4 regions of the Vibrio sp. SCSIO 43136 genome follow, and region 2 is predicted to be linked to each of the others. Evidence: predicted binding sites of a transcription regulator. Region 2 holds the regulator's gene; each other region holds the start of a gene.
The links. The regulator PurR, encoded in region 2, represses purine synthesis genes. The targets are predictions, from matches to a motif close to TNANGNAAACGTTTNCNTNA.

Region 1 (7,903 bases), 1.2 Mb from region 2:
AGCTGCCTTTTTTACATAATTCTTACAGAGCAATCGAATCAAAGTTGGACAATTTAGAATCAGTTAAATAAAATAATAGGTATTATATCAAACTAAATTTATACCTATGTACAAATATACCTCGCTTCTATTTGCTCTACTTGTCACTGCGTGCGGTGACAGTAGCACTGTTCCACCAAAACCACCAAAACCTGAGCCTGCAGACCTCAATGGTGTCTATATTTACAATTTCAAAAATACCAATATAGCAACCACCGGGATAGTAGGAAAAGTAGAAACTAGTAACAGCTCAGAGCTCGTAATTGTCGATGAACACAATCAAGCAAAAGCAGCAGAAGTTGCTTTTGAAAGCGTAAACTATAAAACCAAGAAACCTGTAACACATTCAAAATTCAGTGATTTCCCTATTCATATTAGGTCACTTCAAAGACTCAACGACCAGTTTTCTTACATCGCAGCCTCCGTACCTTGGATCGTCTTCGAGGATAACAAATTTATGAATGGAGAGTATGTTCGAGAGGGGTACATAGTTGAGAATAATTCAGGGAAAGTATGGTTGCTGTGGTCTGATGCTGGTTTTAGAGAGGTCAAATTTAAACCTTATGTTGAGCAAGGCGATCAGATTGACTTCATCTACCCAAATACAATCCGCAACAGTAGCGACAAGATCCTTATCAACGGTTGGATCGATGATTTAGCTAAAGATGAGCATGACATAAAAGCAATCGTCGAGCTTGAGTTGCCAACACAAAATCAAGCTCCAAAGGTTCGAGAATTACTTAAGCTTGGTAAAGATGACTGGATCGATAAGGAGTTTATTCGCTACAACGGAAAAATGTTGTCTTACAAGACCTCAGAAGAAGAAAAGTTCCTTTTTGATGTAGATAAGACCACTTATCACAAAGCCAATGATCAGCTGCTTAAAGTAAACTCTTTATTTATTAAAGATAACATTTTTGTTGGACGACAAGATAAAGAGCAGCGTAATGACCCAGATAAAGACTTAGTCCACTTCTTCAGCAACTCTGACTACCATAGTGAATACATAGAGAATTCTGCGATGAAAAAGGTCTTATATACGACTTCAACAGATCATGGAGAGGTATTTGTTGATAGATCATGTAGTATTTTTGTACAAAACCAAGATATGGCCGACACACTTTATCAAGCTAAATACCAGCAAATGGAAAAAAATTGTCAGGTAGAGAACCACTTCTTAGAAGCCGAAAACTATTTCTATTGCGCGAATCAAGGTGAAATGGTTGCTTTGTCTAAGCGTGACGGTTCTGTTGAAACTGATGATTTTCCAGAGAAATTAAACCTTTCTAGCCAGAAATCTCTTAGTATCACTGGTGATGGAACAATGACATATTCCAAAAAAGGTTCAGGTATTCTTGAGTATGTCCAAGTCAAAGCCAACGTTCATAATCCAGGTCAATCTGAAGAAATGACAATCAATCTAAATGATGGGCGAACAGTTAAAGACCTTATTAGGATTAGATAATACTATCCTCTTCTATAGCAACGGTGCTATGAGCCTAATTCACGATAAAGTCATATTATCTTAACTTCAACTACTCCACTAAAGGCCCTAAAGTCGAAATGGATACAGGGCCTTTTTTGCTAGACATATATAAAAACCTTCCAATCTGCCTATCATCACAATCGTACTCTCTATTTTTGAAGTATCCCAACTTAAAAACCAAATAAGTGCGATTAAAAGTTTCACTCGCCCATGAGACTGTAAAGATTGGACAACATTCAACCAATTCAATATATACCCAAGAGACCATAATGCGTACATCAATTCTACTTTTATCAACTCTTTTTCTTTTTGCCTGTGGTGGTGGGTCTCCATCTCCGAAACCAGAGCCCAAACCAGTCAAGCTAAACGGTGAAGTATCATACCGCTTAAGCCAGTCTAATATTGCAAGCACTGGTATGGTGGGTATTGTGGAAGTCAAAAATAATGAACAAAATAATGAACAACTAGTGGTTGTTCAACAAAATGGAGAAACATCACCACTAGAGGTAAAGCAATCAGCGAAAAGCGTTACAAGTGGTCAAGATATATCAGAATCTCAACTAGAAAAGCGTAATGTAACTATCTATCAGATCCAAAGATTGAATAATGAATTCTCTTACGTCAGTGCTAGAGTACCAAATCAAATCTATACGGATGGAAAGCTAATCATTGACAACGCATTTGACGAAGGCTACATCCTCGAAAACAAGTCTGGAGAAGCTTGGATTTTCTGGTCTTCAGCACCATCGAAAGGTATCAAGTTTCGCCCAAGAGTATTGAGTGGAAAAGGGAATATTGATTTTATCCTGCCAGATAGTGAACGAAATTCTAGCGATGCAATTCTAGTCGTAGGTAGCTTTGAAGATGATGATATTTCCGAATATAAAGATGCTGTAGTTAAGTTGAATCTGCCCAAGGGATCAACTGGGGTGCAAATTGAAGAATTAACACCTCTAAAAGATGGCGACCATATATCTGACAATAGTGTTTTCTATAATGGTAAGTTCGTCTCTTACCAGCTAAACGGACAAAAGAAGTTTCTCATCGATGAAGAAACTAAATACCACGTTGGTATGGAAGCACTACAAAAAGTCAACTCATTGTTCTTGCTAGACAATATTTTCGTTGGTCGTTCAGATGAAAAGCAATCAGCAGAAATTTTTACAAGTAATGCGCACTGGAACGAGCAAATTGACCATTCAAACCTAAAGGATGTGGTTTTTGCGCAAAATATCGAAGAGACTGAAATTCTCATAGATAAGCAGTGCAATGTATTTACCAAAAACCAAACAAGGCTGGACTCACTATTCATTGCTCAATATAGCGCTGTAGATACACTAAACAATGAACGTAACTATTTCTTAAATACTGATAAATTTTTCTACTGCGTTAACCGTGGTGAATACGTAGTCTTAGATAAAGGGCTTAAGTCTGTTAACTCAAATGCACTTCCCTACAAGCTAGATGTTGAGACCGAGAAAACCATCAACATCACTCCAAATGGCATTATATCGTTTAGGCAAAATGGCCCAAGTGCTCGAGATTTCATCCATGTATTGATTAATACACACAATGTAAATGAGATTATAGAAACTCGTATTATAGACCAAGATCAACGTTCAGTGATCGATCTAATTAGAATCAAGTAGAAACTAAAACGCCTTCGATATTCGAAGGCGTTTTTTCTAAAAGCAAATATTAATTATGCATATACCGGCAAACGCTTACAAATCTCAAGCACCTTCGCTTTAGTCGCTTCGATCACCGCTTCATCACCGATGTTGTCTAGAACGTCACACATCCAGTTTGCTAGTTCTTTAGCGTCATCTTGAGTGAAGCCACGGCGAGTGATCGCTGGAGAACCTACACGGATACCAGAAGTCACGAATGGGCTGCGCGGATCGTTTGGTACTGAGTTCTTGTTCACTGTGATGTTCGCAGCGCCTAGTGCAGCATCTGCTTCTTTACCAGTGATGTCTTTGTTGATTAGATCAACAAGGAACAGGTGGTTTTCAGTACCGTTAGAAACGATGTTATAACCACGCTCTTGGAACTGAGCTACCATCGCTTTTGCGTTTTGAACTACGCGTGCTTGGTACTCTTTAAACTCTGGCTCCATCGCTTCTTTGAAAGCAACTGCTTTTGCTGCGATCACGTGCATCAGAGGGCCACCCTGACCACCTGGGAATACCGCAGAGTTCAGTTTCTTGTACATGTCCTCACCCGCATTTGACAGGATTAGGCCACCACGTGGACCTGCTAGCGTTTTGTGAGTCGTTGTCGTTACAACGTGTGCGTGTGGCACTGGCGTTGGGTAAACACCCGCAGCAATAAGACCTGCAACGTGCGCCATATCGACGAATAGGTAAGCACCTACTTTGTCAGCGATTTCACGCATGCGCGCCCAATCAACCACTTGAGAGTAAGCAGAGAAACCACCGATGATCATCTTAGGCTTATGCTCTACAGCAAGTTGCTCCATCTCGTCGTAGTTGATCTGACCAGCTTCATCGATACCGTAAGGGATAACGTTGTAGTGCTTACCAGAGAAGTTTACTGGAGAACCGTGAGTTAGGTGACCACCGTGCGCAAGGCTCATACCAAGAACTGTATCGCCTGGGTTCAAAAGCGCCATGTACACTGCGCTGTTTGCTTGAGAGCCTGAGTGAGGCTGAACGTTAGCATATTCACAACCGAAAAGCTGACATGCACGGTCAATCGCCAATGCTTCCGCTTTATCTACGTACTCACAACCACCGTAGTAACGCTTACCAGGGTAACCTTCAGCGTATTTGTTAGTAAGTTGTGACCCCTGAGCTTCCATTACACGTGGACTGGTGTAGTTTTCAGAAGCAATAAGCTCAATGTGCTCTTCTTGACGAAGAGTTTCTTCCTGAATTGCTGCAAATAGTTCAGCATCGTAATCGGCGATGTTCATATCACGCTTTAACATCTGTATCTCCTGACTCAGATAATCCAAAGTTCTAAAAAAACCACACAACGACCAAAAGCAAACGTTTTCGTCACCATTTAAGTTGGGGACATCATACATAAATTGATCTAGGTCATAAAGTGCCTTTAAACACTTTCTTTATGTAATTTTTTAATGATGACCATTAATCCCTGTCATCTATATGGTGAATATGATTAACTCTTGCTCTCCAAGTGTCAACCATTGAGTTTACAGCGTGTAAAATGTCACTTACATCGCTCTCAAACAAATTTCTTAACAAACTACCTAAAAACCTAATTTTTCCTTACTATTCGCGTCAAAATTTTGCGAGATAATTTAAAAAGTGATGGAAAAACACACACAACGAGAAGACTGGATTGCGATCTTTACCGGTACTTTCATCGTCGCCCAAGGCGTTTACTTTCTTCAAGCAGGCGATCTACTCACGGGTGGCACCACTGGGCTTGCGCTGCTAATGACGCATTTTTTACCGTTCAGTTTTGGTACCTTGTATTTTGTCAGTAACCTACCTTTCTACATGCTGGCTTGGAAACGCTTTGGGGCACGCTTTGCATTCACCAGCTTAGTCTCTGGTGCACTGGTATCTGTTATGGCAGATTTCTTACCGCAAGTTTTAAGCATCGAAAGCGTCAACCCGATTTACTGTGCGCTTATTGGAGGCATTTTAATGGGGCTTGGCATGCTGATCTTGTTTCGTCATCGCACCAGTTTGGGTGGATTCAACGTACTGTGTCTGCTTATTCAAGATAAAACGGGCTTCTCGGTGGGCAAAAGCCAGATGCTGCTCGATGCGTGTATTTTGATCGCCTCGTGCTTCTTTGTCTCCCCAGAGACCATTGCAATATCGGTATTGGGCGCACTTATGCTCAACATCGTATTGGCAATGAACCACAAGCCTACTCGCTACATCGTTAAATACTCATAATCTTGCTAAACGTAAAAAAGGGCTTTGGTCATCAACCAAAGCCCAAACTCTCCCGAGATTGAAGCAAAGTTGGGGGAACTAGCCTCTCTCAATTAAAATCGTACGCGTTTCGTATGGACGCAGTACCTGTTCACGAGTCACAACTTGCATCTCAATATCTTGGTAGTTACCTATCAAGTAACGCCCAGATTCCACTTGCTCATCCACACACACCACCACTTCTTGGTCATAGTAGTTGTTCAGACAAATCAAAATTTGGCTCTGCGACTGACGACGGTAAGCAAATACACTTGGGTGATCCGGCATCAAGTCGGTGTAATCGCCACTGGTGATGACTGGAATCGCTTTTCTCAACTTAATCAGTTCTTTGTAGAAGTAGAACACCGAATTTTTGTCTGCTACCGCATCTTTTGCATTGATGGTTGGATAATTGGCAGCCACCTCAAGCCAAGGAGTGCCTTGGGTGAAACCTGCATGCGAAGAGCTATCCCATTGCATAGGTGTACGTGAGTTATCACGAGATTTTTGCTGCAAAATATCCATCATATCCTGATGACTTATCCCTAAATCTTTCACCATGATCTGATACATATTGATGCTCTCAACATCACGGTACTGCTCAAGGGTGGTATAACCAGGGTTGGTCATACCTATCTCTTCCCCTTGATAGATGTATGGCGTACCCTGCATCATATGTACGCTGGCAGCGAGCATTTTTGCTGATTCCACTCGGTATTGGGTATCATTGCCTAAACGACTAACCACTCTCGGCTGGTCATGATTACACCAAAACAGTGCCCCCCACCCCTTGCCGTTTAGGCCCGTCTGCCAATGGTTGAAAATCTGTTTGAGCTGAATGAAATCAAATGGTGCTTTCGTCCACTTGTCTCCATTCGGGTAATCTACTTTTAGATGATGAAAGTTAAACACCATCGACAGCTCTTTTCCGCTGACATCGGAGTATTGTTGACAGTGCTCTAGGGTGGTTGATGACATCTCACCAACGGTCACGCTGCCATATTTTTGAAATACGGAATCACTGATCTCTTGCAGATACTCGTGAACTCTTGGTCCATCGGTATAAAATCGACGACCATCGCCTTGACGATCACTTGGAAAATCTTGCTGCTTAGAGATCAAGTTGATCACATCGAGACGAAATCCATCCACGCCTTTTTCCGCCCAGAAGCTGATCACTTCCTTCACTTCAGCGCGAACTTTTGGGTTCTCCCAGTTGAGGTCTGCTTGCTCTTTAGCGAACAGATGCAGATAGTACTGACCTGTGGCTTCATCAAGCGCCCAAGCATTACCACCAAACTTAGACTGCCAGTTGTTAGGTTCATGACCATCAATTGGGTCTTTCCAAATGTAGTAATCACGATATGGGCTGTTTTTGTCACCTAATGCAGATTGGAACCAATGGTGTTCAGTGGAAGTATGGTTAACCACGATATCCATAATAATACGGATACCACGCTGATGGGCTTTAGCAAGCAACTCATCAAAATCTTCCATGCTGCCAAAATCTGGGTTGATCGCATAGTAATCTGAAATGTCGTAGCCATTATCGATCATCGGTGATTGATAAACCGGAGTCAGCCATAAGGCATCCACTCCTAAGTTTTTAAGGTAATCAAGTTTTGAGATGATGCCTTGAATATCACCCGTACCACGACTTCCACTGTCGCAAAAACTCTTAGGATAAATTTGATAGATGGTCGCAGTGCGCCACCAGTCGTGTTGTGCTGTCATGGAAAAATCACTTACTCAAAAAATCAAAACAAGAAAAGTGGGGCGAGTTAATCATGACCTCGCCCCGAAAGGAGGATTAGGCGCTGGCTGTCGCAAGCTCACCTTTACCTTGAGCACGCTTGTACATCATCAAGGTCAGTGATGCTGGCACGACAATCGCCACTAGCATCGCAATTAGATACACCGTCCAGTATTGAGGTTGGATTGATAGGATGCCCGGCAAACCACCTACACCGATACCGTTCGCCATTACACCAGCACTACCACAGATAGCGGCGGCAATCGCTGAACCAATCATGGCGCTTAGCATTGGGAACTTGTACTTCAAGTTAATACCGTACATCGCAGGCTCTGTCACACCTAGGTAAGCCGAGATGGCCGCAGGGACAGATATGTCTCGCTCACCTTCACGACGGCTGATCATGATGATGCCAACCACTGCAGATGCTTGGGCAATGTTTGATAGTGCAATCAAAGGCCAGATTGGCGTACCACCTAACTCTTGCATCAATTGCAAATCCACGGCGTTGGTCGTGTGGTGCACACCTGTGATAACTAGCGGTGCATAAACAAAACCAAAAATCATCGCCCCAATAACTGCAAAGTCACCAGTCATCGCAGCTTTAGCTGCCGCTGCAACACCGTCGCCAAGCATACGGCCAAATGGGCCAATCAATGCGTGCGCCAAAATCACTGACAAGATGATTGAAACGAAAGGTACGATCAC
Region 2 (7,903 bases):
AATGTGGAGAAGCCTGAAGAGTTTAATCAGGCCTCGATTGCTTTCATCCAGCGATTCGCTTGATATAGTCTGACAGCTGCAATCTGCATCGCTTTACTCTAGCGCCTGACCGCAATTCCAGCAGATAGAAAACTGAGCCTCAATCCACTCGTTACACTGACGGCAGCGCCAATCTGGTGCTGCCGTTGTTTGTTTAGCTTGAAACTCATTAATGATGCTTTGCGCTGCTAACTCTCGCTCTGTGTCAAACAGCCACACGTAAGGCTCGCTGTCTTCCCCAAAAGGCAGCTCCCCCTGCAAGCCAAACAGTCCTTCACCTCGCACTTCGGCTCGAATATCCCTAGATTTTAGCAATTCGCAAACAATGTGTGCCTCTGGTGGGGTTGCCGCAATGTAGATTTTCATCAGTTACCCCGCAGAAGTGCCACTCGGTACAGCTCTGAACTTACCTAGAATCCACTTCGCAGCCATCGGGAACACGCCTAACAGAGCAAAAGATACGAGCACAGCAGGTGAGACAATCCCTGACAAGGTTTCAATCTGAGCTAGCTGAGTACCCGCATTCACGTACACAGCAGTGCCTGCTAACATACCAATTTGAGAAACGATGTAGAATTTTGCCACGGAAATAGGTGTCAGTCCCATCACCAAGTTAATCAGGAAGAATGGAAATACAGGGATCAGACGTAACGAGAAGAGATAAAAAGCGCCATCTCGCTCAACCCCTTTATTAATCGCATCAAGTTTGCTGCCAAACTTCTCCTGAACCCAATCTTTTAGCAAGTAACGACTACTTAAAAAGGCCAATGTTGCCCCTAGTGTGCTGGCAAAGGAAACCAGCAGTAAGCCAGTTCCAAAACCAAACAGCGCTCCTGCGAGCAAAGTCACCACAGCTGCGCCGGGAATTGAAAGGGCAGTGATAGCCACATAAGCAAAGAAATAGCTGCCAGCAGCGATCAAGAAGTTTTCTTGGATAAAGGCACTTAATTGCGCTTGTTGTGCTTTGGCGTTGTCTAGTGTCAGTAATGGGCCAAACTTGATACCAAGGAAAATTATGGTGCCAAGTAACACCACACCTAAGATCAGTTTTTTGTTGATGGCGAGTTTCATGATGAGCTTCCCTTTCAAATTCTATTAAACAGTATGACAGGGAAATAGGATTTTTTCTTTCAAGCTAAATAGAACGAGTAGCTATAATAAATTCAGACAGATAGCAAAAGGGCTAACAGTTGACCGTTAGCCCTTGAAGGAAACAGTTAGTTGATTTGTTGTAGTAGCTCATCACGGCGTGCTTGAGGAACTACCGACCAATGGCTTCCTTTAATCGCCCCTTCGAGTGCCCACAGTAATTCGTGTCCTGGTGCGGTCGATTGACTGGCGCGAATGGCTAAGTAAGCTTTCGCTGCGCCTTGGCGATGCAACTCTTCAACACTGTTGATGCCCGCTTTTTTCAGCATGCGTTCAGAAGCCAACCGTAAATTGGGTAAATCTTTAAGGCGTGTCGGTTTAGCTTGAGCTTGTTGCTGCTTTTCTTGACGAGCAATGGAGAGTGCGTGTGTTGCTTCTGCGAATATATCGCTCGGATTCTGCCACTGCTCTTGAGGCACGGCAAAATATTTGGTCACGACAGGAAAGCCGCGCTTTTTGTATACGTAGGGCTCAAGGCCTTGTTCACGATAGTATTGTGCTTTGACGCTGTCTGCTCGAATGTAGAGGGTTTCACCTACCACAAGTGCGAACATGACTTCATCGGCAAACACGCCAAATCCGCCAAACATTGAGCGAGACTTTATTGTCCCTAACGCTTCGAATAATCTCAGCGAGTCTTTTAAAACTGGTTTATCCATGCTGTGAGTCTCGGTTTAGAAGTTAAGCCACTAAATTTCAGGTCCGAGAAATTAGCAAATCGATGCACATCTAAGAGTGTTCATTCAAACACTTGTAGGAAGGTTTGCATATTTGCCATCGGCAACCCCGCTACCATTTCAAACAAATCCGTTTGAGTTAGGCCGGAAGCTTTGCGTCCCATTTTTTCAAATGGTTTGCCCTGTGCGTGACACGATATATCCAATGTAACGAAGTCAGTTAAATTGCACCTGACTTAGTCAAATCATAGTGAAAAGGCGGAATAAACATCACAATTAGCTCTCCTTAATGTGATCTTGATTCAAATAAAAGCACGCTTGATGCGTGCTTTGTTTCACTTAGGTTTTCGAGATCTTAGTTCAATTTCTGAACTGATTTTCGTTCTACGAGTTCTGGTTGCATTTCGAAAACTCGACGCTCGTGCTCTTTGTCTTTGATTCGCTGAAGTAGCAGTTCAAATGCCGTCTTACCAACACGACGTTTTGGTTGGTGAACCGTAGTCAAAGGTGGCGAGAAGTAACCAGAAAGGTCGATGTTGTCGTAACCGATCACAGACACGTCTTCAGGCACTTTAATGCCTTTCTCTTGGAGGCGGCTCATCAAGCCCAATGCCATTGTGTCGTTAAAACAGAATACCGCTGTTGGGCGCTCTTCACCCATAGCAATAATCTTATCGGCAGCCAGCACCGCGGTGTCACACTCGAAGTTACCTTCAATGATCTTGCTGTCATCGCTTGGCAGGCCCGCTTTGTCCATCGCACGACGAAAGCCTGCGATGCGCTCTTTACAAGCCGCTTTTTCTAAGTGGCCTGATAGGCACATGATGTTGGTGTGGCCATTTTCGATCAGGTATTGCGTCGCTAGATAACCCCCTTCTTCAGAGTTATCAATGATCTTATCTGCACCAGAGCTTTCTGGGCCCCAGTCCATCACCACTTTAGGGATGTCGGCGTGCGAATCGAGCATTTGATGCAACTCTTCTGTCAAATCTGAACACATCACCAAGATGCCATCGACGCGTTTCTCCGCTAGCATGCGAATATAGTCACGCTGCTTTTCGTAGATACCACCAGTATTACATAGGATCAAAGTGTAGCCTTGACGGTAACAATAGCTTTCTACACCGTCGACAACTTCACTGAAAAATGGGTTAGTGGATTGGGTTACCAGCATGCCAATGGTACGAGTCGAGTTACATTTCAAACTACGAGCAACCGCACTTGGGGCATAGTTAAGTTCTTTAACCGCTTTGTTTACTTTCTCTTGAGTAGCTTCAGCAACAAAGCGAGTTTTATTAATTACGTGCGAAACCGTCGTGGTAGAAACTCCAGCAAGACGCGCAACATCTTTAATAGTGGCCATAAGGTTATCCTGAGTTAGCGAATGAGCGATGGTTTGTCATGGGTTTACGCCAAAAACGCACCGAATGGTTAGCTATGGCTCATCGCTAGAATCACATGTACCAAAAACACAAAAACCGCCTATGAACAGCGGTTTACGTTGTTTTCATCTAGAAATCATTTTTTTATCGTTTGCGTTCACAATTTTAGCCCCATATTTGGGGGCTGACAATCACTAATATGCTGATTACTTATTTACAGCTCACACAATATTATAATTTTTTCTAGATTTGATACACCGAACAAGACGCTACTCACCCGATAGGTATTGGCTATCTAACGCCAAAAAGTCAATTAATAGCGTAGAAACTGCGGCGTAAAATCCATACTCGTCGTTGTCTTTGCATGCTTTTACAAACTTAGGCAGCCAGTTAAGTAACTTGTTATTAATAAACTCTTTTTGCTCGGCGAGCGCTTGTTCGAATGCGTCTTCGTCTTCGATTTGGTTAGATTGAATGATGAGATTGCCCAAAAAGTCGAGTTCGACGGCTAAGTGGTCTGCAGGCTCGTTGAAGCCCTCCTGCATACCAATGCCTTTTTCATTCATCAATGCCGCCATTTCTTGTGCAGGAACGTCATTGAGCAGACCAGATTTCCCGACATAGATTGAGGCGTAAGGCAGTGCACCGCCTTTATCTGAGGTAAGAAACAGGTCACAAAAGTCAGCGGCCAACTCAAGTTGTGCATCTTCTCTGTCTTGCAATTTATTCAGGCAGTCAATCAGTGCGCTTGCAGACGTGCTAAGCTTGTCGTTGCTTGCCAGACCTTGAATAAAGGCGCGAATGTCCGCGCTGTGGTAGGCATCAAGTTCTTTGTCTGTCAGTTCAGCAGCAAATAGGCTTGATAGCCACCAATAAATTTCGGCACGCTTTTCATTAAATTGTTTGGTTTCTTGCATGATAGCTTAGCTCCTAAGGCATTGATGCAACGATTATAGCGCATCAAAATGAACAGCATCCGCACAAATTAAGACAAAAAATAACAGCTTATGAAGGACTGTTAACCCAGCCGTTTTCAGTTGTTTCATATCAATAAAAGTGTCGAATTCAGAGGATTTTTCGTCGCTTGGCTAGAAATGTAACCGATTGTGAATAGAATAATAATGAGATTAGAAATATATAAGTGGTACCGATGAGCCATCATATTTTAGTTGTAGAAGACGACATTGTTACCCGCAGCAAGTTGGCGGGATATTTTCAAAAAGAAGGCTATCAAGTCAGCGAAGCAGAAAGCGGGGAACAGATGCGTGAGGTGCTTGCAACCAACAGCATCGACTTGGTCATGCTCGACATTAACCTTCCGAATGAAGATGGTTTGATGCTAACCCGAGAGCTAAGAAGCCAATCGGACATTGGCATCATCTTGGTGACTGGCCGCACTGACAGTATCGATAAAATTGTCGGCTTGGAGATGGGTGCAGATGATTACGTGACCAAACCTTTTGAGCTGCGAGAGTTATTGGTGAGAGTTAAGAACCTATTGTGGCGCATCTCTCTGGTCGCTGAAGCAAGCAGTAAAGAACACATCAAAGAAGAAGCGGGCCAATTGATCCGCTTTGGCGAGTGGAGTTTTGATATTCAGCGCCGAGCTCTAAGCCGAGATGGCGAACCTGTCAAATTGACTAAGGCAGAGTATGAGTTATTAGTAGCGCTTTCATCGCAGCCTAATAAAGTGCTAAGCCGCGAGCGAATTCTCAACATGATCAGCCACCGAGTGGATGCACCAAACGACCGAACCATCGATGTCTTGATTCGTCGCATGCGTGCCAAGATGGAACATGATCCTAAAAACCCACAGATCTTTGTGACTATACATGGGGAAGGTTATATGTTTGCTGGGGAGTGAGTTCGGCGAGCGGTAAAGGGTAATCGGGAAAGGGTGTTTGGTATACTGCGAATAGCGTAAGAGGAGCTCGGGCTCCTCTTACTTGTTTTTAGGGGTTATTCTACTTGAGTGACGGCGGCAGGTTCGTCGTTGTTGGCGGAGGTGTGGGTGTCAGAGATGTAGTCACGCAGGGTTTGCCACCACATGCCTAGCTGTTCATGCCAATATTTTTCTGTCCATTCCAAGTATTGTGCTTGTGGTCGATACTTATTCCAAGGCTGTTGAACAGCATCATTGGCGAGGAAGTTGGTTGGTGCTGGCATTGGGCTAAGACCTGCATCTTTAAATTCCTCTAGAGCGCGCTGCATGTGACTGGCAGAGGTCACTAAAACCAGCTCCTTGTCTGCAACAAATACTGCCGCTTGCCTGGCTTCTTCCCAAGTGTCTTTGGCCGTTTCTAGCAAAATGATGTCAGATTTAGCTACGCCTAGAGCGAGCGCCACTTTTGCCATCATGCGGGCGTTACTTACTTCGGTGCCACCGCCATAGCCAGATAAAATCAGTTTCGCTTCTGGGTAAAGTCTCAGGATACGGATTCCTTCACTTAAACGCATTAACCCAGTACGGCTTAATTCTGAGGTTGGCGGGATGGCGTCATCGACGATATGGCCACTACCAAGCACCATGACATAGTCAACGTTATCGCTGGCAGGAAGAAACCCTTGGTATTGCCTTTCCAAAGGCATAAGCAATTTACTGGCAACGGGTTGGAAAGCCGCTACAAAGATGCCGACTAAGGACACCAAAAGAAAAGAACAACCGATCCCTCGTCGAGAGGTGAATGCAACCAATGCCAGCCCTAAAAATCCCAGAAGGAGAAAGCCAGGAAGGGGCATAAGAATCGACGCAATCAGCTTTTTCAGCTCAAACATACTTAAATAGTCCGAAAATTCATCACTTGGTTATGAAAAAGGCACTCAGACCTTTATAAGTTGAAATCCTGTGCCAGAATAGGCGGCACATCCAGACATGATAACCCAAGCTACCGTGACAGAAGACCGCAATTTCGACGATATCGCCCACAAATTCGCAAAAAATATCTACCAAACAGGTAAAGGTGACATACGCCAAACCATTGTTTGGGAAGATTTAATTGAAACCTTGCACCTTCTTGATGATAGAAAACACACTCTGTCAGTGCTAGATGCTGGTGGTGGTTTGGGGCAAATGTCGCAAAAAATTGCCGAGCGTGGGCACCAGATCACCTTATGTGATCTTTCTGCCGAAATGCTCAAGCTAGCGCAGGCTGATGTTGAATCGAACCAACTGAGCGAGCAGTATCGCTTCGTTCACTGCCCGGCTCAGGAAGTAGCACAGCATATCGACCAACCAGTCGATCTGGTGCTGTTTCATGCGGTGATGGAGTGGTTAGCGAAGCCAAAACAAGTGCTTGAGAAGGTGCTTGAACAGGTTAAGCCAGGTGGGCGAGCGTCCATCATGTTTTATAACCAGCACGGACTAGTTTACAAGAACGTAGTGTGTGGCAATATACCCCACGTTTTAAAAGGGATGCCGCACAGAAAACGCTTCAAGCTCCAGCCACAAAAAGGGTTGCTGCCAGAAGAAGTTTATCAGTGGATTGAGCAAGCTGGCTTTGAGATTGAAATCAAATCGGGTATCCGCTGTTTCCATGATTACATCAGTGATCGCCAATATATGGGTGATTACACTCCTGAAGACGTGCTCGAGCTTGAGCAAAAGCTATGTCGTCAGGAACCATACCTCTCTCTAGGGCGTTACATCCACGTAACGGCTAGGAAGAAAGAACAATAACAGGACAAACAATGAGTGATTTTTCACAAGATGTTGCCCAGCAACCGATTGACGAGTTAGTCAGTTGGGTCAAGCAACACGATTTCTCATTGAGCTTATCGACTGAACGTCTGGCTTTTTTGATCGCCCTTGCTGTATTGAGTAATGAGCGTTTTGATGAAGAGCTAGGCGAAGGTGAATTGCACGACGCATTCACAATAGTCACCCGCTTTTTTGAGCAGACCGGTGAAGCTTCTGCTTTCCGTGCTAACAACGCCATCAATGAGATGGTCAAACAACGCCTTCTAAGCCGTTTTACCAGCGAGATGACTGACGGTTCGAGTATCTACCGCCTAAGTCCTCTAGCGATTGGTATTACCGATTACTATGTACGTCATCGTGAGTTCTCCAAACTGCGCCTATCTATCCAGCTAACCATAGTAGCTGATGAGATGGAGAAAGCGATCAAAGCGGCCCAAGAGGGTGGCACTGCTGCGCATTGGAAGAAAAACGTTTACGGCGTTCTAAAATACTCGGTGGGTGAGATCTTCGATCAGATAGACCTTAACCAACGTGTGATGGATGAGCAGCAGCAGACAGTCAAAGATCAGATTGCTGAGCTGCTAAACCAAGATTGGCGTGAAGCGATCAACAGCTGTGAATCTCTGCTAACAGAAACCTCAGACACCCTAAAAGAGCTGCAAGATACATTGCAAGCAGCGGGTGATGAGATGCAGACTCAACTGCTCGATATCCAAGAGATTGTTTACGGTCAGCCTGAGCTTGAGTTTGTTGAAGAGACTCTATTCGGTCTACAAATGAAGCTTGACCGTATCGTCAGCTGGGGTCAGCAAGCGATTGACCTGTGGATCGGTTATGACCGCCATGTTCACAAATTTATCCGTACTGCGATTGATATGGATAAGAACCGCGCCTTTAGCCAGCGCCTGCGCACCTCGATTCAAGAGTACTTTGATGCACCGTGGCTAATGACTTACGCC
Region 3 (7,903 bases), 800 kb from region 2:
ACAAGCCCCGGCATTAGGTATTGATGCTTGTTGAGCTTAGTTAGACTATCGGCATCTTGGTGCTTCTCAACGAGCGCTTCAAATCCTTCTTGTCCGCAATGCATCACTTGGGTAATCACCCCGTTGGCATCAAACTCAACACACGCACTTTCAAAATGCTCGAACTGGCCTTTAACAGGAGCGTGGAATAGTGCGCCTAAGACAGCTTTTGTTGTCATTATTCGTTTCCTAGAAAAAAGCCTAGCTCACGGCTAGGCTTGGCATTTACAGAGCGATGGCCGTTTTTAGAGCGACGTTGATCATTTCATGTAGCTCAGTGCGTCGTTCATCTGCCGTCAGGTGTTCACCTTTGGTGATATGGTCTGTCACGGTACACATTGCAACTGCTTTACAGCCGTTTTCTGCGGCGCAAGAGTAAAGTGCGTTCACTTCCATCTCGACACCTAGCACACCGTACTTTGCCATCAGTTCGTACATGTCGAAATCAGGGCGGTAGAACAAGTCAGAAGAGAACACTTGGCCGACTTTGTAGCTCATGTCTGTACCTTCAAGAACCGACACACACTTTTGCAGCATGTTGTAGTCAGCAAGGGCTGCGTAGTCGTGGTCACGGAAACGGATTCGGTTAATCTTAGAGTCCGTCGACGCACCCATCGCAACGATAACATCTTTTACTTTCACGTCATCATGAATAGCGCCACAGCTGCCGATACGGATGAAGTTCTTAACGCCAAATTCAGTCATCAACTCGTGAAAGTAGATGGTTGCCGAAGGACCACCCATGCCGTGCGCCATCACAGATAGTGCTTTGCCTTGGTAAGTGCCAGTGTATGCGTAGATACCGCGAACATCAGACACCAACTTAGGGTTGTCTAGATACGTTTCTGCAATCAGTTTGGCGCGTAGCGGATCACCTGGCATCAGGATAGTTTCTGCAAAATCGCCTTTTTCTGCGTTGATATGCGGAGTCGCCATGTTGAAGTTCCTTATGCAAGAGTGATTAATAGACCAGCAATTGTGCCAGACATTAGGTTAGCCAAAACTGCGCCGAACAGTACGCGAGGACCGATTTCAACTAGCAGTGGACGACGCTCAGGATTCATTGCTCCAATGCCGCCAATCACCATCGCCAGTGAACCAAAGTTCGCAAAACCACATAGTGCGAATGCGATGATCGCTTGAGTTTTAGCAGATAGTGTTTCTGAGATCTCAACAAAGTTCATGTAAGCCACAAACTCATTCACAGCGATTTTCTTACCGATCAGAGCGCCAGCAGTTACTGCTTCTTCCCATGGAACACCCATCATGAAGGTCAGTGGCGACAAGATGTAACCGATGATCAGCTCAAGGCTTGCGTTTTCAAAGCCAATCATGCCACCAATTCCAGAGATAATGCCGTTAAGTAAAGCCACTAGAGCGACGAAAGAGATCACTAGCGCAGTTACCACAGCGACTTGCTGCATACCAACGATAGAGCCTTCAGTGATAGCGTCGAGAAGGTTTTTCGGTGCGTCTTGATCGTCTAGTTCAACTTTTTTGTTCACCACAACTTCATCGGTTTGCGGACAAAGTAGTTTTGCGAAAAGTAGACCTGCAGGCGCAGTCATGAAACACGCCGTGATGATGAATTTTGGATCAACACCCAAGCTGATGTAGCCGACCATAGTACCGCCAGCAACACTTGCTAGGCCGCCCGTCATTACCGCAAACAGCTCTGAACGAGTCATGTTTTTCACCAAAGGGCGGATCATTGAAGGCGCTTCGATTGGGCCAACGAAGATATTTGCTGTTGCGCTCAGAGATTCTGCTTTAGATGTTCCAAGCAGTTTAGTCAGTGCGCCACCGATGATGTTGATCATCAGCTGCATTATGCCTAGGTAGTAGAGGGCTGCGATAAGCGCAGAAATGAAGATGATTACACATAGAACGTTCACCACAAAGATGAAGCCCATGCCAAATTTGCCAAGGTCACCAAATGCAAACGCTAGACCTTCATTTGCGTAAGAAATAACGTGGTTAACACCATTAGACATGCCTTGTAGGATCTGCTCGCCAACAGGGACAAACATCACAAATGCACCAAAGCCAATTTGTGCTAAAAGGGCTAACAGTACGGTGCGTTTATTGATTGCACTACGGTTTTCAGAAAAGGCAAAACCCACTGCAAGCAGTGTGAAAATGCCCACGATACTCATTAGTAAAGACATGATACAGCTCTTTGGTTTAGTACCTAGTAACGTCCGTATCATTTAGGTAGGAATTAATTTGGGCGGGATTCTATAAGTTGGACTTGATAAAAGCAAACGTTTTCCGAAAACGTTTATATGGTAATGATTTTATGTAACACCAAAGAGAAATAAGTAGGGCAAATGTTGATAAAGAGTAGAAAGGCTAAGGCGGTAAGGTAATGAAACGGAGAATTTCATTACCTATTTGCTACCAACCTTAACCTGTGATTAAACCCTGACAGTTACGCTAAGGGTTAAGCTGTCACTGTTATAGTGTTGACGCCAGTGATTCGAATGCTTGCAGTTTCGCTTTTGCGCTGTCTCGAGCCGCATTGGATGCACTGTCAGCAGAGGAGAACGTCGCAATCACCACGTTTTTCTCTTGATTGATGTAAAGGAATTGTCCAAACACCCCTCTAAATGTGCCGATGTTCTTGTCTGAATCATGCACCCACAGGAAGTTTTTGTAGCCTTGTAGATGAGTGTCAAAAACGTTGGTGTCAGCTTGTCTATAAATGCTGTTTTGGGTATGACGTTTTTCTTCATCACTGAGGGTAAATGTCTCTTTAACCCACTTTTCGGCAAATACTTGTTCGCCGTTATATTGCCCATTGTTAACCATGGCCAAGCCCACTTTGGCAAAGTCACGCAGCGTGGTGTTGAAACCGCCAGTCGCAATCGGGTTGTAGTTCATATCACTCATAAAGAACGCATCGTGAGCAACGCCAAGTTTGTTCCAGATATTGTTAGCGATGAACTCATTCAATGGTTCACCAGACACACGTGCAATTACCCAGCCGATCACGTCAACATTTGGGCTGTGGTATTCGAACTTGTGGTTTTTGTCGAGGTCCGGATTTTGTTCAAACATTGCCGCAAAACTGAGTAGATCTTTCGGGGTATCGTCTTTCGTCGGGTCAATGGCCATCAAGTCGTAGGCGGGTACAAAACCGAGGCGGCGGAAATACTCGTAGTGCACATCGCCCGGAGCCATATTGACGTAGTCTTCACGATAGTCCAGCGCACTGGTCATATTGAGCACTGTGCGTATATCTTGCTCGCCAAAATAGGTGTCTTTCAGCTCTTCGATGTAATGGGATACTTTTTGGTTCACATCAACTTTGTCTTGTTCTACCAAAAGACCTAATGCTTGGCCAACAAGGGATTTAGTGCTCGATGCCCATAGGTGATGATCCCTGGCTCCAAAGTCACCAAAATATTCTTCATGCAATACTTTTCCGTTTTGGATCACTATGTAGCCGTCGGTGAAGTCATTGATCATCGCCTCTCGAAACGTCAATGTTTGATCGCCGTAGTTAAATGTGTGCTTTGCCACCTCAGGGTTTAGGGCTTCTGGAAGCTCAGCAATCTCACCGTCACGTGGCACCATGAGCGAAGGGTGAATTCCCATGTTCTGGAAAGCCCATTGGTTGTAAGGCGAATGGGTGTAGTTGCTCAAAGTGACTTGATCTTGAGGCTTTGCTGGTACGGTGGACATCGGTTTAATTTCAGCGATAGCAGACGTTGAAACGGCAGCAGAGATAATAGTGGCAATTAGGGATGTTTTCATGGGGTGATCTCCGTGGATGATCATTGCTGTGAATTTGTATGTGCCTAGGTTACTGTGATAATTTCAAACATATAAATTCATAATGTACGCCTTAGGCGTACAAAGAGGCGTTATGATCTCATTTGAACAAGTGACCTGTTTTACTCACGTGTATGAGTTGCAAAGTTTTAGCAAAGCCAGCGTTAAGCTTGGTAAAGCGCGCTCCACCGTTAGAGAAAGAATTGCGGCGTTGGAAGATATGATGGCGGTTGAGCTATTTGTCATTGAAGGGAAAAAGGCTGTCCCAACTGAATATGCTCGTCGTTTGTATCCTCGAGCAAGGCTATTGGCAAGACAGGCCCTAGAGTTCGAAAACATAGCCTTGTCCGCCTACCAAGGTGAGCTTTCCAATATCACTCTGTATCATGACAGCCTGACCCCAACGGCTATGCTGATCGAGATTGAAAGCGAGATTAAGTCTTTGGTTCCCAATGTATCTATTCACTGGCTTCAGCGCGATAGGCATCACTGTTTGGCGGAGATAGAATCAGGAGAGGTGCTTTTGGCAATTATGCCGGGTCTTGGCAATATTCATCCGAGTTCCGCCATTGGCAGCGTCAATTTAGGCGCTTACCCGTTGGGTATTTACACCGCAACCGACTCAGATATTCCAACACAGCCGATCGCCTTAGCCGAACTCACCACAAGAAAGCAGTTGATTACAGAAAATGATTTAAACAATGCGCTCAGGCACACCAAGATGAGTAGTGTGTACGAGGTTGTTACGTCAAAGCAGTTTTTGATGGAAAAACTGATGCGAGAGGGGTGGAGTGTAGTCGCGCAGCAAGATGCTCAGGCTTATCTTGAACGTGGTCAGCTGAGGAGGGTCGATTTGCTCGAAGCGCCAGCGTCTATCCGCCAAGACTGTATTATGTTTTACAACTTATCGTCAGAAGCTTCGGAGCAAGAAACCAAAATTGTTCAAGCGGTGAGCGACGTGGCGAAACGAATTGGACTCTAGTGTCATTGGCGTACATTGAACCTAAGGTATGCCAACGACAATTTGAGGTGGTCCATGTTCACCGAGACGAGCACTAACGAATAAGCCCTATTGCTTTAAGTTTCCGATACAGGGTATTGCGGCTGATCCCTAGCATGCGTGATGTTTTGCTGATATTTCCTTGATTGGCTTGATAGGTTTTTACCAAGGTATCCTCAAGGGTAGATTTAAGATCCTTACTCTCAGGATTGGAAGATGTCAGCTCTGTCTGTGCCAAACCTTTGGCAAGGTGCTCGGGGACGTGACTCAGGTTAAGCTGAGGATCGCCCTGAGCCATTAGACTTGCTACCTTGATTAAATTGTCTAGCTCTCGAATATTGCCCGGCCAGTGGTAGGCCATAAGCACCTTATTTAGGTGAGGGCATAACTGTTGATCCGTTTCGCAGTAGCGCTGGTGGATAGCTTGGATCAGCGCTGCCTTATCTTCTCGCTGTGCCAGTTTAGGCAGGGCGGTCACCAGACCATTGAGGCGGTAGTAAAGGTCTTGGCGGAATAGTCCTTGTGCTACCAGTTGCTCTAGGTCTTTATGAGTGGCGGCGATAATTCGAGCATCGACTGAGTAAGAGCGTCCAGAGCCAAGCGGCACAACGGTTTTGTCTTGTAATACATGCAGCAGGCGACTTTGCGCATCTAGTGGCAGGTCACCAATCTCATCCAGAAATAAAATCCCTTTATCGGCAAGACGGATCTTTCCTTTGCTGCCCTTAGGATTGGCTCCAGTAAAGGCTCCCGCCTCGTAGCCAAATAGCTCTGCTTCAACCAGATCTCTTGCCAGTGCGCCACAGTTGACTGAGATAAGCGGCGCATTTCGGCGGTGGCTGTGATTGTGCAGAGCCTTTACAAACTCATTCTTACCTACGCCAGTTTCACCAAGGATCATAATACTGATGTCTTTGTCGATGACCCGAGTGGCTTGTTGCCAGCTCTGCTCAAAGGTTCTGTCTCCAAAATGCAGGTCACAAGAAGAGCTTAGGGTTTTGCTGCGGCGACGCTTTTGTTGCAATGGATGCGAGCTATACACGATCTTCTCCGCATCCCCTTGAAGCAGCGAATCGAGCTGGTAACCAATCACATTTGATTGAGCCAAGATCTGCCCTGCGATCTGGTTATGGGCGACCACTCGCCCAGTTTCACTGGTGATCAGTATCCCTTGCCAATGGGTGCCAAGCAGGGAAGGCTCACAGGCAATATTGATCTGAAAGCTTGCTTCGGGTGTTGAGAGCAGCAACCGATTTTCCACCTGCTGTACCATGCTATGCACCAGCATCTGGGTGTTGATGTCATGGATCTGCTGCTCACTTGTAATATCTAGCACTCCAACCAGATCTCCCAGAGGACTTTTGATTGGAATGGCGCTACAACTTATAAAGCGGTGCTGCTGGATAAAGTGCTGCTCACCAATAATAGTGACCGGTTTTGCCTCAACCAGAGCCGTGCCTATGGCATTGGTGCCCTTGAGTTTTTCTTGCCAGCAACTGCCTGAGCTCAGAGCAATTGACGTCAGACGCTCTTTAAATCTTGGCTGTCCCCAGCTAGCGAGGATCACCCCCTGATTGTCGGTCAGGATCAGGCGACTATCGGTGTGCGCAAATAGTTGATTAAACAGAGGTAGAGCGCAGAGCTGCACAGCGTCAATAAGCTCTGCGTGATCTGAGCGCTGCTGGGCGAGGTGTCGATCTGAGACGCGGATATCTTCTGGCAGGCGTCGTTCACTCAATCCAGCCTGTTTACTTCGCTGCCAAGAGCTTGCCAGCCACTCCTGTGCATGTGAGGGGTTAAGATGCATAACTGTACCATTGTTGAACAGTTTTGGTGTTCCAAGTTGGAACACTTGAACAGGGTGGAACAGCTCATTTACCACCCACCTGTTTTTTATAATTCAGAGGAAATTTTGCTTAATCATAGTTTTACATTTTTTTAACAACAAGTGCTTTTTTGTTGGCCTGTGACTTGCGTTATTGATAGCGATTCAAACAACAAACGAAAGGAACTCCCTATGATCTACGCACAGCCAGGTACAGACAGCGCCGTTGTCGGTTTTAAGAGTCACTATGACAACTACATCGGTGGTGAATGGGTAAAACCTGTCAGTGGTGAGTATTTTGACAATATCTCCCCTGTGAATGGAGAGGTCTACTGTCAGGTAGCTCGCTCAGGTGAGGCGGATATCGCCTTGGCATTGGACGCGGCTCATGCTGCCCGCAGTAGCTGGGCGACCACTAGCGTGACTGAACGCTCGAATATTCTGCTTAAGATAGCTGACCGAATTGAGGAAAATCTCGAAGAGCTTGCGGTCGCCGAAACTTGGGAGAATGGCAAGCCTGTACGTGAGACGCTTGCCGCTGATTTACCATTGATCGTCGATCACTTCCGCTATTTTGCAGGCTGTATTCGTGCCCAAGAGGGCAGCGCAGCGGAGCTTGATTCAAACACCGCTAGTTATCACTTCCCTGAGCCAATCGGTGTGGTTGGACAGATAATCCCATGGAACTTCCCTATGTTGATGGCTGCGTGGAAGCTTGCGCCAGCGCTTGCGGCGGGATGCTGTGTGGTACTCAAGCCTGCGGAGCAAACCCCGACTTCAATACTAGCGCTGATGGAGAAGATCGGTGATCTGATCCCAGCAGGGGTGATTAACGTGGTTAATGGCTACGGCAGTGAGGCAGGACAGGCGCTAGCAACCAGTGACCGCATCGCCAAGCTGGCATTCACAGGCTCAACTGAGGTTGGGCATCATATACTGAAATGCGCCGCAGAGAGCCTAATCCCATCCACGGTTGAGCTAGGTGGCAAGTCGCCAAATATCTATTTCCCGGATGTGTTTGAACATGAGGATGAATATCTGGATAAATGTATAGAGGGCACCTTGTTGGCTTTCTTTAATCAGGGTGAGGTGTGTACCTGTCCATCACGAGTGCTAGTACATGAGGATATCTATGACCGCTTTATCGCTAAGGTCGCCGAGCGAGCGAAAACGATAGTGCAGGGCGATCCACTCGATACTGATACTCAAGTTGGTGCGCAGGCCTCTCAAGAACAGTTCGATAAGATCCTTAGCTACCTAGA
Region 4 (7,903 bases), 780 kb from region 2:
ATACGCCTTACCAGCAGATTTACCTCGCAGTTTAAAGCTAAGTTCTGGCTGAGGAAACTCTTGCTTGAAGTAGTGGTTCGCTTGTTCGATACAGCGAGCTATCACCTTTTGACAGGTATAGGAGAGTTCTAGGTCTATAGGTGGCAAAAAGCTTTCTCCGCTCAAAAAAAACACCCCAAGGTAGACTCTTGGGGTGTTTTATTATGCCACGTCTAGCAAATGGGGCTAGTGGTGTTTCTTTTTGATCGTATCGTGGTAAGCGTGCCAAGTGGCGTAGCCAAGAATTGGCATAGTAAATAGCATTCCAATGCCATAAGTCGCAAAGCCAATTAAGATGCCGCTACCGATGATGAACGCCCAAACGATCATTGCGGGGATGTTGGATTTAACGGCGTTAAAGCTGGTAAATACCGCAGTCATCATATCAACTCTTCGCTCCATCATGAGCGGGATAGAGTAGGCAGAAATACTAAACACCGCCGCCGCTAACACCGCACCAATGACTGTACCTGTTGCCAAAAATGGAGCGTACTCAGACAGTGGAGCCCCTTGCACTGAAGGGTAGAGAGCATGTAATAGCGCTGCGATCCTCATCCAGAAAATCATCGCTACCGCAAGTAGCACAGCAAACGCCCACTGAGAGGTGGAGTTGCGGGTGATGGCTTTCATTGAGTGGAACAAGCTGGCGTCATGGCCTTTTTCACGTTCCCACGCCGCATCATAAAGCCCAAGGGCGAGGAATGGGCCAATAAGCATGTATACCACTAAGCTTGGCATAACGACTAGGTGGGTTCCTTGCCATTGAACCAAGAGTACGATGCCTATGGCTGCAACCATAAAACAAGCACCGTAAAATAGGCTAATAAAGGGCATACGGATGAAGTCGTGTAAGCCGAGAGACAACCAATGGAATGGCGCCGAAACGCTCACTTGGTTGCATGGAATTGTGCGCGCATATTCGTGATCAGGAACGGCTTTACTCTCGTCATGAGACATCCCTGAGTGGTCTATTGTTCGAGGCATAAATCCTCCTTGATAGGAATTTAATAAGGTTAGCGGAACAGAAAACTGCACTGTTAACACTTTATTAACTATTAATGCATCAAGTGGGATTTACAAATTTTTCGTGGGTTAATTTGTTGCTAAATATGGCCTGGTGATAAATATCAAAGGCTTATATAGCAAAAACCCTCGTCAAGGACGAGGGTTTTAAAGTCGAAATTATTCGAATTATAGGCCGGCGAAATCGCGTAGGATTGCTGCCTTGTCAGTCGCTTCCCAAGGGAACTCTTCACGACCGAAGTGACCGTATGCTGCGGTCTGCTTGTAGATTGGCTGAAGCAGGTTCAGCATCTCTTGCAGGCCGTATGGGCGTAGGTCGAAGTGCTGACGAACCGCTTCGATGATGATGTCGTGAGATACTTTCTCAGTACCAAACGTCTCAACCATGATAGATGTTGGATCAGCAACACCGATAGCGTAAGACAGTTGGATTTCACAACGGTCAGCCATGCCAGCTGCTACGATGTTCTTCGCTACGTAACGTGCTGCGTAAGCTGCAGAGCGGTCTACTTTTGATGGATCTTTACCAGAGAATGCACCGCCACCGTGACGAGCTGCGCCGCCGTAGGTATCAACGATGATCTTACGACCAGTCAGACCACAGTCACCCATTGGGCCACCGATAACAAAACGACCGGTTGGGTTGATGAAGAAGTTAGTCTCTTTGTTGATCCACTCAGAAGGTAGTACTGGCTTGATGATCTCTTCCATTACCGCTTCACGTAGGTCAGGAGTTGATACTGAATCACAGTGCTGAGTTGAAAGAACTACCGCATCGATACCAACGATTTTACCTTGGTCGTACTGGAAAGTTACCTGAGATTTTGCATCTGGACGTAGGAAGTCTAGCTTGCCGCTCTTACGTACTTCCGCTTGCTTTTGTACAAGACGGTGAGAGTAAGTGATTGCCGCAGGCATTAGGATTTCAGTTTCGTTAGTTGCGTAACCGAACATGATACCTTGGTCGCCAGCGCCTTGCTCTTTAGGGTCAGCTTTATCAACACCTTGGTTGATGTCTGGAGACTGCTTACCGATAGTGTTTAGTACTGCACAAGAGTCAGCATCAAAACCCATATCTGAGTGTACGTAACCGATCTCACGAACCGTTTGACGAGTGATTTCTTCGATATCTACCCATGCAGAAGTCGTCACTTCACCACCTACCATTACCATACCGGTCTTAACGTAGGTCTCACAAGCAACACGTGCTTTAGGGTCTTGCTCAAGAATTGCATCAAGTACTGCATCAGAGATCTGATCAGCAATTTTATCCGGATGACCTTCAGATACGGACTCTGAAGTAAATAGGTGCTTAGCCATAGGTAGCTCCAAACTGGGTGAAATGTTCGCCAAATGGTTTCTCAACCTACTTCACTATAGAAGAGGGAGAAGGGGGCAAACAAAGTAAAAACTGGTTAAATTTTGTAGGTGTATCTACATCTAGACGTCTATTCTAGTGATAACTGATCGAATTACAAGCGCATTTTTTGTCAGGTCTTTTGGCAATCGTTTGCAATGCAATTAAAACCTAAATGAATATTAGTGAGCGTTTTGTGAAAAAAGTGCCGTATATGTAGCCAAAATCTTCAGATAAACGTTTGCAGTAAAGAGGGCGCTTTGAGAGAATACGCCCGCCGAAATCTCGGCCCCCTAAAAATTTCTTATATTCGCTTATGCATTCAGGAGCAGACATGTCTTCTCGTAAAGATCTAGCAAATGCTATCCGCGCTTTGAGCATGGATGGTGTTCAACAAGCAAACTCTGGTCACCCAGGTGCACCAATGGGTATGGCTGATATCGCCGAAGTACTTTGGCGTTCACACCTAAACCATAACCCACAAAACCCAGAGTGGGCAGACCGCGACCGTTTCATTCTTTCAAACGGCCACGGCTCAATGCTGATTTACTCTCTGCTACACCTGACTGGTTATGAGCTATCGATCGATGATCTGAAGAACTTCCGTCAGCTTCACTCGAAAACTCCAGGTCACCCAGAGTACGGCTACGCACCAGGCGTAGAAACGACAACTGGTCCTCTAGGCCAAGGCATCACTAACGGTGTTGGTATGGCGCTAGCTGAGAAAGCTCTTGCAGCACAGTTCAACAAGCCAGGTCACGACATCGTTGACCACTTCACTTACGTATTCATGGGCGACGGCTGTCTAATGGAAGGTATCTCGCACGAGGCTTGTTCTCTTGCTGGTACACTTGGCCTAGGCAAACTGATCGCATTTTGGGATGACAACGGCATCTCAATCGACGGTGAAGTTGAAGGTTGGTTCTCTGACGATACGCCTAAGCGTTTCGAATCTTACGGCTGGCACGTAATCCCAGCAGTAGACGGTCACGACTCTGACGCTATCAATGCAGCAATCGAGGCAGCTAAAGCTGACCCACGTCCTACGCTTATCTGTACTAAGACGGTTATCGGTTTTGGTTCTCCAAACAAAGCGGGCACACACGACTGTCACGGTGCTCCACTAGGCGCTGAAGAAATCGCAGCAACGAAAGAAGCGCTAGGTTGGAAACACGGTGCGTTTGAAATCCCTGCTGACATCTACGGCGAGTGGGATGCAAAAGAAGCAGGCGCAGCGAAAGAAGCTGCTTGGAACGAGAAGTTCGAAGCGTACGCAGCAGCATTCCCAGCAGAAGCGGCTGAGCTTAAGCGTCGTCTAAACGGTGACCTACCGGCAGAGTGGGAAGAGAAAGCAACTCAAATCATTGCTGATCTTCAAGCAAACCCTGCCAACATCGCATCACGTAAAGCATCTCAAAACGCACTAGAAGCGTTTGGTCAAATGCTTCCTGAATTCATGGGCGGCTCTGCTGACCTTGCGCCTTCTAACCTAACCATGTGGTCTGGTTCTAAGTCGCTAGAAGCGGCTGACTTTGCGGGCAACTACATCCACTACGGTGTACGTGAGTTCGGTATGACAGCAATCATGAACGGTATTGCTCTGCACGGTGGTTTCGTACCATACGGCGCAACTTTCCTAATGTTCATGGAATACGCTCGTAACGCAATGCGTATGGCTGCTCTGATGAAAGTTCAGAACATCCAGGTTTACACTCACGACTCAATCGGTCTGGGTGAAGATGGTCCAACGCACCAGCCTGTTGAGCAGATCGCATCTCTGCGCGTAACGCCAAACATGAGCACATGGCGTCCATGTGACCAGGTTGAGTCTGCAGTAGCTTGGAAACTTGCTATCGAGCGTAAAGATGGTCCTACGTCTCTAATCTTCTCTCGTCAAAACCTTGCACAGCAAGATCGTGATGCAGAGCAGGTTGCTAACATCGCTAAAGGTGCTTACATCCTTAAAGATTGCGAAGGCAAGCCTGAGCTAATCTTCATCGCAACGGGTTCTGAAGTAGAACTAGCAATGAACGCAGCCGCTGAGCTAACTGCTGAAGGCCGTAAGGTACGTGTTGTATCTATGCCTTCGACTGATGCATTCGACAAGCAAGACGCTGAGTACCGTGAAATGGTTCTTCCATCTGACGTAACGGCACGTGTAGCAGTAGAAGCAGGTATTGCTGATTACTGGTACAAGTACGTAGGCTTCGGTGGCAAGATCATCGGTATGACAACGTTCGGTGAGTCTGCACCAGCTGGTGAACTATTCAAGATGTTCGGTTTCACTACTGAAAACGTAGTAAACACAGCTAAGGAACTGCTAGCTTAATTGTTAGTTGTTGACTGAATTGAAAGGCTGGGTGTTTGCACCCGGCCTTTTTTTATGTTCGGTAAACGGCAATCGGAATTTACTTGCTTAAGGTGGCTCGTTGTTATCACATGTTGCCGTAAGCCGTAAGCCGTAAGCCGTAAGCCGTAAGCCGTAAGCCGTAAGCCGTAAGCCGTTTTCCTCTACCCCTTCCTCATTAACTTCTGTACTATCAACTCCAACTATTTCCCAAAAAACTAGTCTAGTATGACCCTAAAAATTGCGATTAATGGATTTGGACGCATCGGGCGCAATGTATTGCGTGCTATCTACGAGAGTGGCAGAAGCCAAGAAATTGAAGTGGTTGCAGTGAATGAGCTGGCAAAGCCTGAGGCAATGGCTCACCTGCTTCAATATGACTCTTCCCATGGGCGATTCTTTAAAAAGGTCAGCCATGATCAAGAACACCTTTATATCCATCACCCCAATGGCGAACAAGATTCTCTTCGTATTTTGCACCTCGCTGATATTGAAATGTTGCCTTGGGCAGATCTAGAAGTAGACATCGTTTTAGACTGTACTGGTGTGTTTGGAAGTCAGGCGGATGGTCAAAAACACTTAGAGGCTGGCGCTAAGAAGGTTCTCTTCTCACACCCTGGTGCAGCGGATTTAGATAACACCATTATCTATGGCGTAAACCACGATACGCTTAAAGCTGAGCATAAGGTGGTTTCGAATGGCTCGTGCACGACCAACTGTATCGTACCTATTATTAAAACCCTAGATGATGCCTTTACTATCGAGTCGGGTACGATCACTACGATCCACTCTTCGATGAACGATCAACAGGTGATCGATGCCTATCATAACGATCTCCGCCGTACCCGCGCCGCAAGTCAATCAATCATCCCAGTCGATACCAAACTGCATTTAGGAATCGGACGCATTTTCCCGAAATTTTCTGACAAATTCGAGGCAATTTCGGTGCGCGTGCCTACAGTTAATGTGACAGCAATGGATTTAAGTGTAACTTTAGCTACCAATGTGAAAGTTAATGACGTAAATCAAACCATAATTGAGGCTTCTAGGTGTACATTACATAACATTGTTGATTATACTGAGGCACCGCTTGTTTCCATCGATTTTAACCATGATCAACATAGTGCAATTGTTGACGGTAATCAGACCCGAGTAAGTAACGGGCGCTTGGTTAAAATGTTGGTGTGGTGTGACAACGAATGGGGCTTTGCCAACCGCATGCTGGATACAGCGTTGGTAATGCACTCACTTGCTTAGTAAGAGCGAAAAATGGACTTGGGAATATTTATTTTCTAACTTGAAATAAATTAGAAGCACCCCAAGTTAAAACAACAGTTGTAAGAATTATCAGGTTTGGCACGACGCCAGGCCTTTGCAAACTTTATATTTTAACATTTGAGAGGACAAAGAATGTCTGTAATCAAGATGATTGACCTGGACCTAGCAGGCAAACGTGTATTTATCCGTGCGGACCTAAACGTACCAGTAAAAGACGGCAAAGTGACGTCTGATGCACGTATCCTAGCTTCACTACCTACTATCAAGCACTGCCTAGAAGCTGGTGCTAAAGTAATGGTAACTTCTCACCTAGGTCGTCCTACGGAAGGTGAATACGCAGAAGAGTTCTCTCTAGCACCTGTTGTTAACTACCTAAACGACGCACTAGATTGCGAAGTTAAGCTAGCAAAAGATTACCTAGACGGTCTAGAGCTAAACGCTGGTGAGCTTGTTGTTCTTGAAAACGTTCGCTTCAACAAAGGCGAGAAAAAGAACGAAGAAGAGCTATCTAAAAAGTACGCAGCGCTATGTGACATCTTTGTAATGGATGCATTCGGTACGGCTCACCGTGCACAAGCATCAACTCACGGCGTTGGCATGAACGCACCAGTTGCGTGTGCAGGTCCTCTTCTAGCGGCTGAGCTTGAAGCACTAGGTAAAGCAATGGACAACCCAGAGCGTCCACTTGTTGCTATCGTAGGTGGTTCTAAAGTTTCTACTAAGCTAACAGTTCTAGAATCTCTATCTAAAGTTGCTGACCAACTTGTTGTTGGTGGCGGCATCGCAAACACATTCATCGCAGCTGATGGCCACAATGTAGGTAAGTCTCTATACGAAGCTGACCTAGTTGAAACAGCTCAGAAGCTAATGAAAGAGTGTTCTATCCCAGTAGCAACTGACGTAGCTTGTGCTAAAGCATTTGATGAGAACGCAGAAGCTGAAATCAAGCCAGTAACAGAAGTTCAAGACGACGACATGATCTTCGACCTAGGCCCTGATTCAACAGCGGCTCTTGCTGAAATCATCGGCAACGCTAAAACTATCCTATGGAACGGTCCTGTAGGCGTATTTGAGTTCAAGAACTTTGAAGCAGGTACAGCAGGCATCTCTAAAGCAATCGCTGAGTCTGCAGGTTTCTCTGTAGCTGGTGGTGGTGACACGCTAGCAGCTATCGATAAGTTCGGTATCAAGGCTGACGTATCTTACATCTCAACAGGTGGCGGTGCTTTCCTTGAGTTTGTTGAAGGTAAAGTTCTACCAGCAGTTGCGATGCTTGAAGAGCGCGCAAAATAATCTATCTAGAAAAGCGGGAAATGGTTTCCCGCTTTCTTGTTTGCTGAAGCACGCAGAATGCTGATAGAATGCGCCCTGCGATGTGAGCAAACGATTGCAATTTTTAATTAATACGACAGAAAATAGGACGAATTCCATGTCTAAGATCTTCGATTTCGTAAAACCAGGTGTTATCTCTGGTGACGACGTACAGAAAGTATTTGAAGTAGCAAAAGAAAACAAATTTGCTCTTCCAGCGGTTAACGTTGTAAACACTGACTCTGTAAACGCTGTACTGGAAGCAGCTTCTAAAGTTAAAGCTCCAGTAGTAGTTCAGTTCTCTAACGGTGGTGCTGCTTTCTTCGCTGGTAAAGGTCTGAAGCTAGAAGGTCAAGAAGCGCAAATCATGGGCGCAGTTGCAGGTGCGAAATACGTACACGCTGTAGCTGAAGCTTACGGTGTGCCAGTAATTCTTCACACTGACCACGCAGCTAAGAAACTACTTCCTTGGATCGACGGTCTACTAGACGCTGGCGAAAAATTCTTCGCTGAAACTGGTAAGCCTCTATTCTCTTCTCACATGATCG

Region 1: the regulator PurR is predicted to act here: its motif matches at 4,532-4,551, upstream of glyA (serine hydroxymethyltransferase).
Region 3: the regulator PurR is predicted to act here: its motif matches at 2,296-2,315, upstream of J4N39_RS09260 (NupC/NupG family nucleoside CNT transporter).
Region 4: the regulator PurR is predicted to act here: its motif matches at 2,649-2,668, upstream of metK (methionine adenosyltransferase).

Annotation. Positions count from the first base shown of each region.
Region 1 is NZ_CP071848.1:2,383,414-2,391,316, forward strand. It holds gene J4N39_RS11325 (hypothetical protein) at 107-1,504, shown strand; gene J4N39_RS11330 (hypothetical protein) at 1,795-3,174, shown strand; gene glyA (serine hydroxymethyltransferase) at 3,228-4,478, opposite strand; gene J4N39_RS11340 (YitT family protein) at 4,825-5,424, shown strand; gene treC (alpha,alpha-phosphotrehalase) at 5,503-7,176, opposite strand; gene treB (PTS trehalose transporter subunit IIBC) at 7,253-7,903, opposite strand, start outside.
Region 2 is NZ_CP071848.1:1,160,003-1,167,905, forward strand. It holds gene J4N39_RS05450 (alpha/beta fold hydrolase) at 1-63, shown strand, start outside; gene J4N39_RS05455 (putative signal transducing protein) at 94-405, opposite strand; gene J4N39_RS05460 (TVP38/TMEM64 family protein) at 409-1,098, opposite strand; gene J4N39_RS05465 (TfoX/Sxy family DNA transformation protein) at 1,257-1,847, opposite strand; cyclic di-GMP riboswitch class I at 1,965-2,057, opposite strand; gene purR (HTH-type transcriptional repressor PurR) at 2,221-3,228, opposite strand; gene torD (molecular chaperone TorD) at 3,517-4,164, opposite strand; gene torR (two-component system response regulator TorR) at 4,398-5,111, shown strand; gene elyC (envelope biogenesis factor ElyC) at 5,207-6,022, opposite strand; gene cmoM (tRNA uridine 5-oxyacetic acid(34) methyltransferase CmoM) at 6,120-6,923, shown strand; gene mukF (chromosome partition protein MukF) at 6,935-7,903, shown strand, end outside.
Region 3 is NZ_CP071848.1:1,962,331-1,970,233, reverse strand. It holds gene guaD (guanine deaminase) at 1-218, opposite strand, end outside; gene deoD (purine-nucleoside phosphorylase) at 265-975, opposite strand; gene J4N39_RS09260 (NupC/NupG family nucleoside CNT transporter) at 987-2,207, opposite strand; gene J4N39_RS09255 (serine hydrolase domain-containing protein) at 2,497-3,798, opposite strand; gene J4N39_RS09250 (LysR family transcriptional regulator) at 3,911-4,798, shown strand; gene J4N39_RS09245 (sigma-54-dependent Fis family transcriptional regulator) at 4,872-6,623, opposite strand; gene exaC (acetaldehyde dehydrogenase ExaC) at 6,834-7,903, shown strand, end outside.
Region 4 is NZ_CP071848.1:383,253-391,155, forward strand. It holds gene J4N39_RS01975 (SprT family zinc-dependent metalloprotease) at 1-147, opposite strand, end outside; gene J4N39_RS01980 (DUF2189 domain-containing protein) at 226-1,023, opposite strand; gene metK (methionine adenosyltransferase) at 1,231-2,382, opposite strand; gene tkt (transketolase) at 2,754-4,748, shown strand; gene epd (erythrose-4-phosphate dehydrogenase) at 4,995-6,023, shown strand; gene J4N39_RS02000 (phosphoglycerate kinase) at 6,177-7,337, shown strand; gene fbaA (class II fructose-bisphosphate aldolase) at 7,474-7,903, shown strand, end outside.